3 regions of the Mesorhizobium sp. CA4 genome follow, and region 3 is predicted to be linked to each of the others. Evidence: predicted binding sites of a transcription regulator. Region 3 holds the regulator's gene; each other region holds the start of a gene.
The links. Region 3 encodes LexA, which represses DNA repair genes until DNA is damaged. Its sites were predicted from a motif close to TGTTCNNNNTGTGTTCNG; they were not measured.
Positions count from the first base shown of each region.

Region 1: a site for LexA is predicted at 2,036-2,053, ahead of LB528_RS28545 (PA0069 family radical SAM protein). Genes of this name have one in related genera too.
Region 2: a site for LexA is predicted at 1,454-1,471, ahead of LB528_RS22760 (DNA recombination protein RmuC). Genes of this name have one in related genera too.

Region 1 covers NZ_JAIUHK010000056.1:16,552-20,391, forward strand. The annotation lists gene LB528_RS28540 (ribonuclease HII) at 1-611, opposite strand, end outside; gene LB528_RS28545 (PA0069 family radical SAM protein) at 807-1,961, opposite strand; gene LB528_RS28550 (glycosyltransferase family 2 protein) at 2,111-2,614, shown strand; gene moaB (molybdenum cofactor biosynthesis protein B) at 2,625-3,182, opposite strand; gene LB528_RS28560 (4-(cytidine 5'-diphospho)-2-C-methyl-D-erythritol kinase) at 3,169-3,840, opposite strand, start outside.
Region 2 covers NZ_JAIUHK010000031.1:30,147-33,986, reverse strand. The annotation lists gene fmt (methionyl-tRNA formyltransferase) at 1-863, opposite strand, end outside; gene def (peptide deformylase) at 870-1,400, opposite strand; gene LB528_RS22760 (DNA recombination protein RmuC) at 1,504-2,757, shown strand; gene LB528_RS22755 (threonine/serine dehydratase) at 2,930-3,840, shown strand, end outside.
Region 3 covers NZ_JAIUHK010000009.1:61,499-65,338, reverse strand. The annotation lists gene LB528_RS09840 (ComEC/Rec2 family competence protein) at 1-1,507, shown strand, start outside; gene lexA (transcriptional repressor LexA) at 1,501-2,241, opposite strand; gene glp (gephyrin-like molybdotransferase Glp) at 2,357-3,562, opposite strand; gene moaC (cyclic pyranopterin monophosphate synthase MoaC) at 3,562-3,840, opposite strand, start outside.

The DNA.
Region 1 (3,840 bases), on a different contig from region 3:
GCCACCGGGCCGTGCGCCTCGATGGCGGTGCGGTGCCGGACCGTCGCATAGCCCATATGCACCTCGAAGCCGTAATGTTCGTGGTGGCCGCCACAGCCGCACATCATGCGGTCGCGCATCACCTTGGCGACGATCGAGGCGGCGGCTATCGATTGCGAGCGCTGGTCGCCCTTGATGAGCGCCCGGCCTTCGCAGGCGAGACCAGGCGGAACGTCGCGGCCATCGGCCAAAGCGAGTTTCGGTTGCAGCGAGAGACCCGCCGCGGCGCGGCGCATCGCTTCCAGGCTTGCTTTCAGAATGTTGCTGTTGTCGATGCCTTCGGCGCTGATCGAGGCCATCGAGACGCTGAGCGCCGAGGCGAGAATCTTGAGGAACAGCGCCTCGCGCTGCAAATGGGTGAGGCGTTTGGAATCGTCGAGGCCTTCCGGGATACTGGCGGGATTGAGCACCACCGCGGCAGCCACCACCGGACCAGCGAGTGGACCGCGGCCTGCCTCGTCCATGCCGGCAACCGGCCACAGCCCGTCCGCCATCGCCTTCGTCTCGATCGAGAAGTCGGGCTTCTCGACCATTTCAAAGAGAAGCGGAGAATCGGAACGCGCGCGAGCCATGGTGCGGCGAGGTTCGCATCGGCTCCGATTCTCCGCAAGTCCTTCCGGGTCGGATGGGGCGTCGGACCGGGAAGGCACCGTCTCACGGCCGGGGGACAAGGGCCGGACGGAATTTCGAAACAAATGGCAATTCCAGACGGAAAATCACTTTGCCTGGAAGTGCTTAGCGCCGGCCCGTCATGGCCGGTGCTGGCGTCAAAGCAGCATCAGCTGCTCGCCGGCGCCGGAGCCTGCGACGAATTGGTCGGTACGGAGCTGCCGCCGCTCGACATTGAGGCCGAGCCGCTTGGCGGCGATCTCGAAGCGCCGGCCGATCTGCCAGGCATAGGGACCGGCGCCCTTCATGCGCTTGCCCCATTCGGAATCGTAATCCTTGCCGTCACGCATCGAGCGGATCAGCGACATCACATGCCGGTAGCGGTCCGGATAATGCCGCAACAGCCAATCCTTGAAGATCGGCGCCACCTCGAGCGGCAGGCGCAGGATGACGTAGCCGGCCTCCCTGGCGCCTGCGGCTCTGGCCGAATCGAGGATGCGCTCCATCTCCGGATCGTTGAGACCCGGGATGATCGGCGCCACCATCACCGATGCCGGAATTCCGGCATCGGAAAGCTGCCTGATCGCCTCCAGCCGCTTCGTTGGCGTCGACGCGCGCGGCTCCATGGTTCTGGCCAGCATGCGGTCCATCGTCGTCACCGACAGCGCCACTTTTGCAAGGCCGCGCTCGGCCATGCGCGACAGGATGTCGATGTCGCGCGTCACCAGCGCCGACTTCGTCACGATGCCGACCGGATGGCCGCGCGCCTCCAGCACTTCCAGGATCTCGCGCATGATCCGGTACTGCTTCTCGATCGGCTGGTAGGGATCGGTGTTGGTGCCGATGGCGATGGTGCGCGGCTGGTAGCCCGGTTTCGACAACTCCCTATCCAGCATGCGCACCGCGTCCGGCTTGGCGAACAGCTTCGATTCGAAATCGAGCCCCGGCGACAGGCCCATGAAGGCATGCGTCGGCCTGGCGAAGCAGTAGACGCAGCCATGCTCGCAGCCGCGATAGGGATTGATCGAGCGGTCGAAGGAAATGTCGGGCGATTCGTTGCGGGTGATGATCGTGCGCGGCTTTTCGACCTGCACTTCCGTCTTGAACGGCGGCAGCTCCTCCAGCGAGTTCCAGCCGTCGTCAAAGACATGACGGCTGGTCGGCTCGAACCGGCCGGACGGGTTGATGCCGGCCGAGCGGCCGCGATTGCGGTCGGGCCGCACGCGCATGCCGCTCTGCTCGATCATTGCATTTGCCATTTCGGCTCTTCCTGCTCCGAAAGCGGCAATGTCGGCGCGCACGATCTGTTCCATTTTCGCCCTCTCCCAGGGACTGTCAGCAGGCTGTCGAATCGCTCTGTTCATGAAACTATTCCTATTTCCTCGATGGGAACAAAGCAAGAACTTTTTCGCTTGAGGCGCGCAACTGGCGCATCGCCGCACTATCCGCTATTCGGCTAAAAATGCTCAGCGTTCTCATCGAAACCAAGAACGACGAAGAGGGTCTTGCCCGTACGCTCGCCTCGCTGGTCGGCGGCGCGGTCGAAGGCGTGGTGCGCGATGTGATCGTCTGCGATCAAGGTTCCGCCGACCAGACGCACCGGGTGGCCGAGCATGCCGGCTGTCATTATGTGACCGGCGGGATTGCCGTGGGTATCGGCCAGGCCAAGGGCGATTGGCTGCTGCTTCTGGAGCCCGGCGCCCGGCTTGCCGAAGGCTGGATCGACGAGGTCGTCGCGCACACGGCAAAACAGGCCATGCCGGCGCGCTTCGCGCGCGCCCGCGCCGATCGCACGCCTTTCCTGGCCCGCGTCTTTTCGGGCAACCGTGCGCTGGCCGAGGGTCTTGTCATCAGCAAGCGCCAGGCTGCGGCTTTGGCGAAGAGCGCGCGCAGCGCCGAAGCCCTGGCGCGCGGCCTGGCGACCAGGCGGTTGAACGCCGAAATCTGGGTAGCGCCGCCGAAGTGAGGCCTGTGCTTTACGAGGTAGGCTTGCCGCCGCGCCGAAGATGCTCGTCCAGCCGCAGCATGATCTCGACGAAGTTGCAGGGCATGTGCCGGTAGTCGAGCTGCGCCTTGATGATGCCGTCCCAGGCGTCCTTGCAGGCGCCGGGCGAGCCCGGCAGCACGAAGACGAAGGTGGCGTTGACGACGCCGCCGGTCGCCCGGCTCTGGATCGTCGAGGTGCCGATCTTGTCATAGGAGATGCGGTGGAAGACTTCCGAAAAGCCGTCCATGCGCTTTTCGAAGATCGGCTCCAGCGCCTCCGGCGTCACGTCGCGGCCGGTGAAGCCGGTGCCGCCGGTGGTGATGACGACGTCGATGTTTTCGTCCTTCGACCAGCCAAGCACCTTGTCGCGGATCTTGTCGCGGTCGTCGGTCACGATATCGCGCGCGGCAAGCGTATGGCCGGCTTCCGCGATGCGGTCGGCCAGCGTCTGGCCGGATCTGTCGTCGGCAAGGCTGCGCGTGTCGGAGACGGTCAGCACGGCGATGCGCACCGGAATGAAGGGCCGGCTTTCGTCAAGCTTCGCCATCGCTCACCTCCATGCTGCGCGTCGCGGCGACAAACCAGTCGGGATGGCGGGCGCGGATCGCGATCGCCGCGCGCTTGGCGACATTGCCGGTCTCGAAGAGGCCGAAGCATGTGGCGCCCGAGCCGGACATGCGCGCGAACGCGGCGTCGGCGCGTTTGAGCGCCTTGAGCGCCTCGCCGATGGCAGGTTCAATCGAACGCGCGGCGGGTTCGAGATCGTTGCGCGTCGCCTCCAGCCAGTTGCGGATTGCGTGAAAGTCGAGGCGCTTCGGCAGCGGCGGCAGCGCCTCGTTGTCGCGGCTGGAGAGCGCCTTGAACACGTCCGGTGTCGAGATCGCGATACCCGGATTGATCAGCACCAAGCCGAGCGCCGGAAATGCGGAGAGCGGCGACACCTCATCGCCGATGCCGCGCGCGACCAGCGGCGTCGATTTCAGGCACATCGGCAGGTCGGCGCCGAGCGAAAGCCCGATCCGGACCAGCGAACCATCGTCGATATCGAGCTTCCAGAGCCGCGTCAGGGCGTTGAGCGCGGCCGCCGCGTCACTCGAGCCGCCGCCGACGCCGGAGGCGATCGGCAGGTTCTTCTCCAGCCTGATGGCGACGGGCGGCGCATGTCGCGCGCCAGCCTCCCGCCGCAAGGCGTCACGTGCCTTCAC
Region 2 (3,840 bases), on a different contig from region 3:
GCCCGTTGAACTTCGACCAGCCTGACCGCGCCCGATCCGCAGGCGACCGTCAGCCGGTCATCGAGAATTCCTCCCGACTCGCCGGCGCCATCCGAGAGCGTCGAGCGAAGCAGTTTCAGCCGCTCCATGCGGCCGCCAATTTCGACCTCGCACCACGCGCCCGGGAAGGGCGAGAGGCCGCGAATGTGATTGTGGACTTCGCCAGAAGGCCGCGTCCAGTCTACGCGTGTCTCCGATTTATCGATCTTTTGGGCGTAGGTCACCCCTTCCGCCGCCTGCGGGGTAAATGTCATACAATTTATCCCCAACTGCGCGAGCGCCTCGACCATCAGCGATGCGCCCTGCACCATCAGGCGATCATGCAATTCGCCGGCCGTCATATCGGGTCCGATGGCGCATTTTTCAACCATAGCCACCGGTCCGGTGTCCAGACCCTCTTCCATCTTCATGACCATCATGCCGGTCTCGGTATCGCCGGCCATGATGGCGCGCTGGATCGGAGCTGCACCACGCCAGCGTGGCAAAAGCGAGGCATGGCCGTTGAGGCAGCCCAGCCTCGGCGCGTCCAAAACGGCCTTCGGCAGGAGCAGGCCGTAAGCCACGACGACAGCGACATCGGCCTTCAAGGCGGCGAAGGCCTGCTGCTCGGCCTCGCTTTTCAGCGATTTCGGCGTGCGCACCTCAAGCCCCAACCGCTCCGCCTCGCGCTGCACCGGCGAGGGCGTCAATTCCAGCCCGCGCCGGCCGCCAGCGCGCGGCGGCTGGGTGTAGACGGCCGCGATCTCGTGGCCGGCCTCGGCAATAGCGCGCAAGGTCGGCACGGAAAAATCCGGCGTGCCCATGAAGATGGCGCGAAGGGGCATGCCCCTCTAGCCCACCATCTTGCCCGGCGCCTTGTCCTTGGCGAGCTTCTTGAACTTCCGCACCACCATGTCGCGCTTCAGTTTCGATATATGGTCGATGAACAGCACGCCGTTGAGATGGTCGATCTCGTGCTGCAGGCAGGTGGCCATCAGGCCTTCCGCCTGCATCTCCTGCAATTTGCCGTCGCGGTCGAGATATTTCACGCGCACCGAAGCCGGGCGCTCGACCTCGGCATAATAATCGGGAATCGACAGGCAGCCCTCCTCATAGACCGAGCGCTGGTCGGCGCTTTCGAGGATTTCCGGGTTGATGAAGACATGCGGCTCCGGCGGCTCACCCTCCTTGGCGAGATCGATGACCAACAGCCGCCTCGGCACGCCGACCTGGATCGCCGCAAGGCCGATGCCGGGCGCGTCATACATGGTTTCCAGCATGTCGTCGGCGAGCTTGCGCAAATCGGCATCGACGCGCTCCACCGGCTTGGAAACCTGGCGCAGGACGGGATCGGGAAGGATGATGAGCGGCTTGATCGACATGGCGTCTCACCTAAGACCTCGCTTGACAAGCGTCAACCGGGGCACCGTTGGCCTGTTCACGTTTTGATCTGTGCCACGCGGCCGAATCGGTTATGCTGTCCAAATGAACGACATGACCTCGATCCTTTCCGAGCCCATCGCGCGGCTTGGCGCCACGACCATCACGCTTGGCCAGGCGCTGGCTTTCGGCGCAATCCTTCTGCTTGCGCTGTTCGTGGCGCTTGTCATCGCCTTGTGGCGCGCGGCCGGGGCGCGCGCGGCGGCCGCTGCGGAAGCAGCCGACCATGCCCGCGATGCCGAGGCGAGGATGGCCGACATCATGCAGGCGCAGGCCGAGATGCAGGGGCGCATGGGCGCGATCGCCGAGGTGTTCGGGGCGCGGCAGGCCGAGCTCACCCAGTCTCTGGGACAGCGGCTTGACGCCATGACCGGCCGCCTCGGCCAGACCATGGCCGAGCAGACCAAGTCGACGCATGAAAGCCTGGCCAAGCTGCAGGAGCGGCTGGCGGTGATCGATACCGCGCAGGGCAATATCCAGTCCTTGGCCGGCCAGGTCGTGCAACTGCAGGCGATCTTGTCCAACAAGCAGACGCGCGGCGCCTTCGGCCAGTCGCGCATGGAAGCGATCGTCGCCGACGGTCTACCGCACGGCGCCTATGAATTCCAGGCCAGCCTCTCCAACGGCAGCCGGCCCGACTGCCTGGTGCGGATGCCGAACGGCGCGCCGATGCTCGCCATCGACGCAAAATTCCCACTGGAAGCGTGGAACGCCATCCGCGCCGCCGAGGGGGAGAACATGCAGAAGGCGGCGGCGCAGGCTTTCCGGCGCGACATCGAGGTGCATATCCGCGATATCGCCGAAAAATACCTGATCCAGGGCGAGACCCAAGACACCGCCTTCATGTTCGTTCCGTCGGAATCGGTGTTCGCCGAGATCCACGAGAATTTCGAGGCGGTGGTGCAGAAGGCGCATCGCGCCCGCGTCGTCATCGTCTCGCCCTCGCTGCTGATGCTGTCGATCCAGGTCATCCAGGCGATCCTGAAGGACGCCCGCATGCGCGAGCAGGCGCATCTGATCCAGGGCGAGGTCATCCGGCTGATGGAGGATGTGGCGCGGGTCGACGAGCGGGTGCGCCGGCTGCAGACGCATTTCGGCCAGGCGGCGCGGGACATAGACGACATCCTGGTCTCGACGTCGAAGGTGACCAAGCGCGGTCAGAAGATCGAGGCGCTGGAATTTGCCGAGGGCGAGGCCGAGGCGCCGCGCGGCGGTCCCGCCAAGGCGGAAACCGGCGCGCGGGTGGCCGATTCAAAGACGGGTCAGCTCAGGCTGCGGGTCGTCGAAGGCGACGAGTAGCCGGTCAGGCACCAGGAAAAGGGCAAAGCCTTCGCTTTCGCCATCCATAGGCGAAGATGAAGGCGGACGGCGCCACCATCGCCAACCTTGTAACCATGACATTTTTTCGTTGGCGCGCCGCGGCCTTTTGCGTGCACCATGGGCGATCCCGTTCTTCGCAAGGCCCTCGCCCATGACCACCCTGCCCGGCATCTCCGACATCCGCGCCGCCGCCGAGCGGCTTTCCGGCCTGATCGTCGAAACGCCGCTGATCGAATCGCCGGAGCTCAACAAGCGCTATCGCGGCCGCATCCTGTTCAAGCCCGAGACGCTGCAGCGCACCGGCTCCTTCAAGATCCGCGGCGCCTACAACAAGCTGTCATCGCTCAGCGAGGAAGAGCGCGGCCGTGGCGTCGTGGCCTTCTCTTCCGGCAACCATGCGCAAGGCGTGGCAGCTTCGGCCGCCATGTTCGGCGTCAAGGCGGTCATCGCCATGCCGGCCGACGCGCCGGCGCTGAAAGTCGGCAATGTCCGCAAGATGGGCGCCGAAGTGGTGCCGTTCGACCGTTTCAAGGACGACCGCATGGCTGTCGTGCGCCCCTATATCGAGAAGGGCATGGTGCTGGTGCCGCCCTTCGACGATCCGGCGATCATTGCCGGCCAGGGTACGATCGGCCTGGAGCTGATGAAGCAGGCGAAAGCGCTCGGCGTGGCGCTCGACGCCATCGTCGTCCCTTGCGGCGGCGGCGGCCTGTCGAGCGGCATTTCCGTCGCGGTCATGGACGCTTCGCCGCGCACGCAAGTCTGGGCGGTCGAGCCCGAGCATTTCGACGACACGCGCCGCTCGCTGGCCAAGGGCGAAAGGGTCGCGAACGAGCCCGGCCACAGCTCGATATGCGATGCGCTGCTCACCGCCGAGCCGGGCGCCATCACCTTCGAGATCAACCGCCGGAATCTCGCCGGCGCCATCGCCGTCTCCGACAAGGCCGCCGCCCAGGCGATGCGCGACGCCATGGCTTATCTCAAGCTCGTGGTCGAGCCCGGCGGCTGTGTCGCGTTTGCCGCGCTCGCGTCCGGCGAGATCGACCTTGCCGGCAAATGCGT
Region 3 (3,840 bases):
CGTGCGCGCCGGCATTCCGGAAGCGATCAACGAGTCGATGCGGCGCACAGGCATCTATCACATCATCTCGATCTCCGGCCTTCACATGGCGCTGGTCGCCGGCACGATCATGGTGCTTTTACGCGGCGCCTTCGCGCTGTTTCCGGATTTCTCGTCGCGCCGACCGGTGAAGAAATATGCCGCTGGAATCGCGCTGATCTCGATCGCCGCTTACCTCGTCATCTCCGGCATCGTGGTGGCGGCCGAACGAAGCTTCATCATGCTCGCCGTAATGCTCGCGGCCGTGCTCTTCGATCGCGCGGCGCTCACCATGCGCAACCTGGCGATCTCGGCCATTGCCGTTATCCTTGTTTCGCCGCACGAAGTGGTCGGCCCGAGCTTCCAGATGTCCTTCGCCGCCACCGCCGCCCTGGTCGGCGCCTATGCCGGCTTTGCGGACTATCGCGCCGGCAAAACGATCGCGCCGCCGGCAAAGCGTTCGTTCCTCGGGTTCCTGTCGCGAAAACTGGCGGTTGGCGTGGGCGGCGCCGCCGTGACGTCGCTCATCGCGGGGAGCGCGACATTGCTGTTTGCGATCTGGCATTTTCAGCGCGTCTCGCCACTCAGCCTGCTCGCCAATCTGGCGGTCATGCCGATCGTCTCGCTGATCGTCATGCCGTTCGCGGTGTTGAGCGCGCTGGCCATGCCCTTCGGCTTCGACGGGCCGTTCCTCTATGTGATGGGCAAAGGCCTGACGGCAATGATCGCCATCTCGGCATGGATCTCCGAGCGCTCACCGGTCGACGCCGTCGGGCTGATCTCGATCCAGTCGGTGCTGCTGGCGACGATCGCGCTGGTCATCGCGACGATGGCCACCACCTGGCTAAGGCTTGCCGCTGTTCCCTTCGCGCTTGCCTCACTGCTGGCCATTCCGCATGTCCGCACGCCGGATGTGCTCATTTCGGAGGACGCGCATCTGGTGGCGATGCCGATCGGCGGCGGCGAGCTTGCCGTCAATCGCGCACGCTCCAACGAGTTCACCACCGACAACTGGAAACGGGCGTTGAGAGCCGAGGACATCGTGCCGCCGGAGACGTTCGCCCAAGATGCGCTGGACATCGCCGACCCCGTCGACCTGCCGCCCGGCTCGCCCTTCTACTGCACAGGTGATCTCTGCATCGGCCGGCATCCGTCCGGCGCCATCGTCGCGCTCGCCGAAAACCGCGACAGCGCCCGGCCGGCCTGCGGCTTCGCCGACCTCATCGTCATCAACGACGCCACGGCCTACAATCCTTGCCGCGATCCGCGCGTGCTTGTCGTCACCAAGCGGCAACTGGCGCGCGACGGCAGCGCCGCTGTTTTCTTCGATCTGCAATCGGCAACCGCGCCGCCGACTATTCGCTACGCGGTCGAAGAACCATACCGACCCTGGCACGAGCAGCGGAAATACGCACGCGAGGCAAGAGGACTGCCGCCCTATCAAAAGCCTGAGCGGGCGGATGCGAAACCTTCGCAATCGGATCAGTAGCGGCGGATCAGCCCGACAAGCTTGCCCTGCACCTTCACCCGATCCGGCCCGAAGATGCGGGTTTCGTAGGCGGGGTTGGCCGCCTCCAGCGCGATCGAGGCACCCTTGCGGCGGAAGCGCTTGAGCGTCGCTTCCTGGTCGTCGACCAGTGCCACCACGATCTCGCCCGGGCTTGCCGTGTTGGCGTTGCGGATGATGACGGTATCGCCGTCGAAGATGCCGGCCTCGATCATCGAGTCGCCCTTGACCTCCAGCGCATAATGCTCGCCGCCGGCGATCATGTCCGGCGGCACCGTGATCGAATGCGTCTGGTGCTGGATGGCGTCGATCGGCACGCCGGCGGCGATGCGGCCCATCACCGGAATGGACACGGCAGAGCCGGCATCGTCATCATTGCTCGGCGCCGGGGCGCGCGACGGCGCCGCCGGCTTCACCTGACGGCTGAGATTGTTCTGACCCAGGCTGCCTTGAATGACGCTCGGCGAAAACTTCTTCGCCGCGTTGAGGCCGGGGGCGATCGAATCGGGCAGGCGCAGCACTTCCAGCGCGCGCGCCCGGTTCGGCAGCCGGCGAATGAAGCCGCGTTCCTCCAGCGCCGTGATCAGCCGGTGGATGCCGGACTTGGAGGCGAGGTCGAGCGCTTCCTTCATCTCGTCGAAAGACGGCGGAATCCCGCTTTCCTTCAGCCTTTCGTGGATGAACATCAGAAGTTCATGTTGTTTGCGCGTCAGCATGGCGGCCCCCACGGGTTCTGAAACCAGAATCAGAAAACAAACCCAGAACAAACACTATCTGTTCCAGTTGTGTTCCGCAACCGTTTAAAGTTTAGTGAATTTGTTGACGATTTGTTCAGCGTAACATCAGCACGCTGCATTCGGCGCCGGTCTCTGCAGCCGGCGCGAAGGGCTCGCGCACGATCAGGCCGTTGGCCTCGGCGAGCGTCCTGAGCATCGAGGAGTCCTGGATGCCGAAGGGAGTCGCGACCAGGGCGCCGGCTTCCTCGCGCACGGAGGCGCGCACATAGTCCTGCCTGAGGTCGTTGGCCTGCATCGCGGCGCCCAACCGGGCCGCTCGCAGGTCCTGCCGGTGGTCGCGGCCGCCGAGCCGGGCAAGCAGCGGCTTCAGGAAGAGTTGCGAGCAGACGATGCTGGCTACCGGATTGCCGGGCAGGCCGATGCAGCGGATATTGCCAAGCCGGCCAAACATCAGCGGTTTGCCGGGGCGCATGGCGATCTTCCAGAAATCGAGCTTCATGCCTTCGCCGGTCAGAACGTCGTGGATCAGGTCGTGATCGCCGACCGAGGCGCCGCCGAGCGTGACGATGACGTCGGCGTTCGCCTCGACCGCTTTCCGGACCAGCGTGGCGATGGCCTCCTTGCGGTCGGCAGCGATGCCGAGATCGAGCACGCGCGCGCCGACCGACTGGGCGGCGGCGGCAACGCCATAAGCATTCGATGAAATGATCTGGTCGGGGCCGAGCGTGCTGCCCGGCGGCAGCAATTCATCGCCGGTGGCGATGATCGCGACCAGCGGCCGGCGCACGAGGTTCAAGGCAGAATGGTTGGCCGAGGCCGCCAGCGAAAGGGCCGCCGCGTCGAGCACGCGGCCCTTTTCGAGCAGCACGTCGCCCTGAACGAAGTCGAGCCCGCGGCGGCGCACATTGCGTGCTTCCGCGGTCGGTTGCGTCACCTCGATCCTGCCATTGCCGAGATCGCGGACGTTTTCCTGGATGACGACGGTGTCGGCGCCTTCAGGCAGTGGCGCGCCGGTGAAGATGCGCACGGCCTGGCCTTTTCCGACGGCTCCGGAGAAACCGCGTCCGGCGGGCGCCATGCCTATGACCTCGAGCCGCGCCGGCGCCGCGGCAACATCGGCCGAGCGCACGGCATAGCCATCCATCGCGGAGGCGTTAAAGGGCGGCTGCGTGCGCAGTGCGACAACCGGTTCCGCCAGGACCCGACCGGCCGCGTCCGCCAGCGGAACGCTCTCGCCCGGCAATGGCGTCGCGTCGTCGAGCAAGCGTTCGAGCGCCTCGGCGACCGGCACCAAAGCCATCAGGCATCCACCTTGTAGTCGCCGGACTTGCCGCCGGTCTTCTCGACCAGCCGGATACCGGAAATCACCATGCCGCGGTCCGCAGCCTTGGCCATGTCGTAGATGGTGAGGCAGGCGACCGAAGCGGCGGTCAGCGCCTCCATCTCCACGCCCGTCTTGCCGGTGACACGGGCGAGCGCGGTAACCTTAAGACCGGGCAACGAACGGTCTGGCTCGATCTCGACGGCCACTTTGGTGAGAAGCAGCGGATGGCAAAGCGGGATCAGCTCATGCGTCTT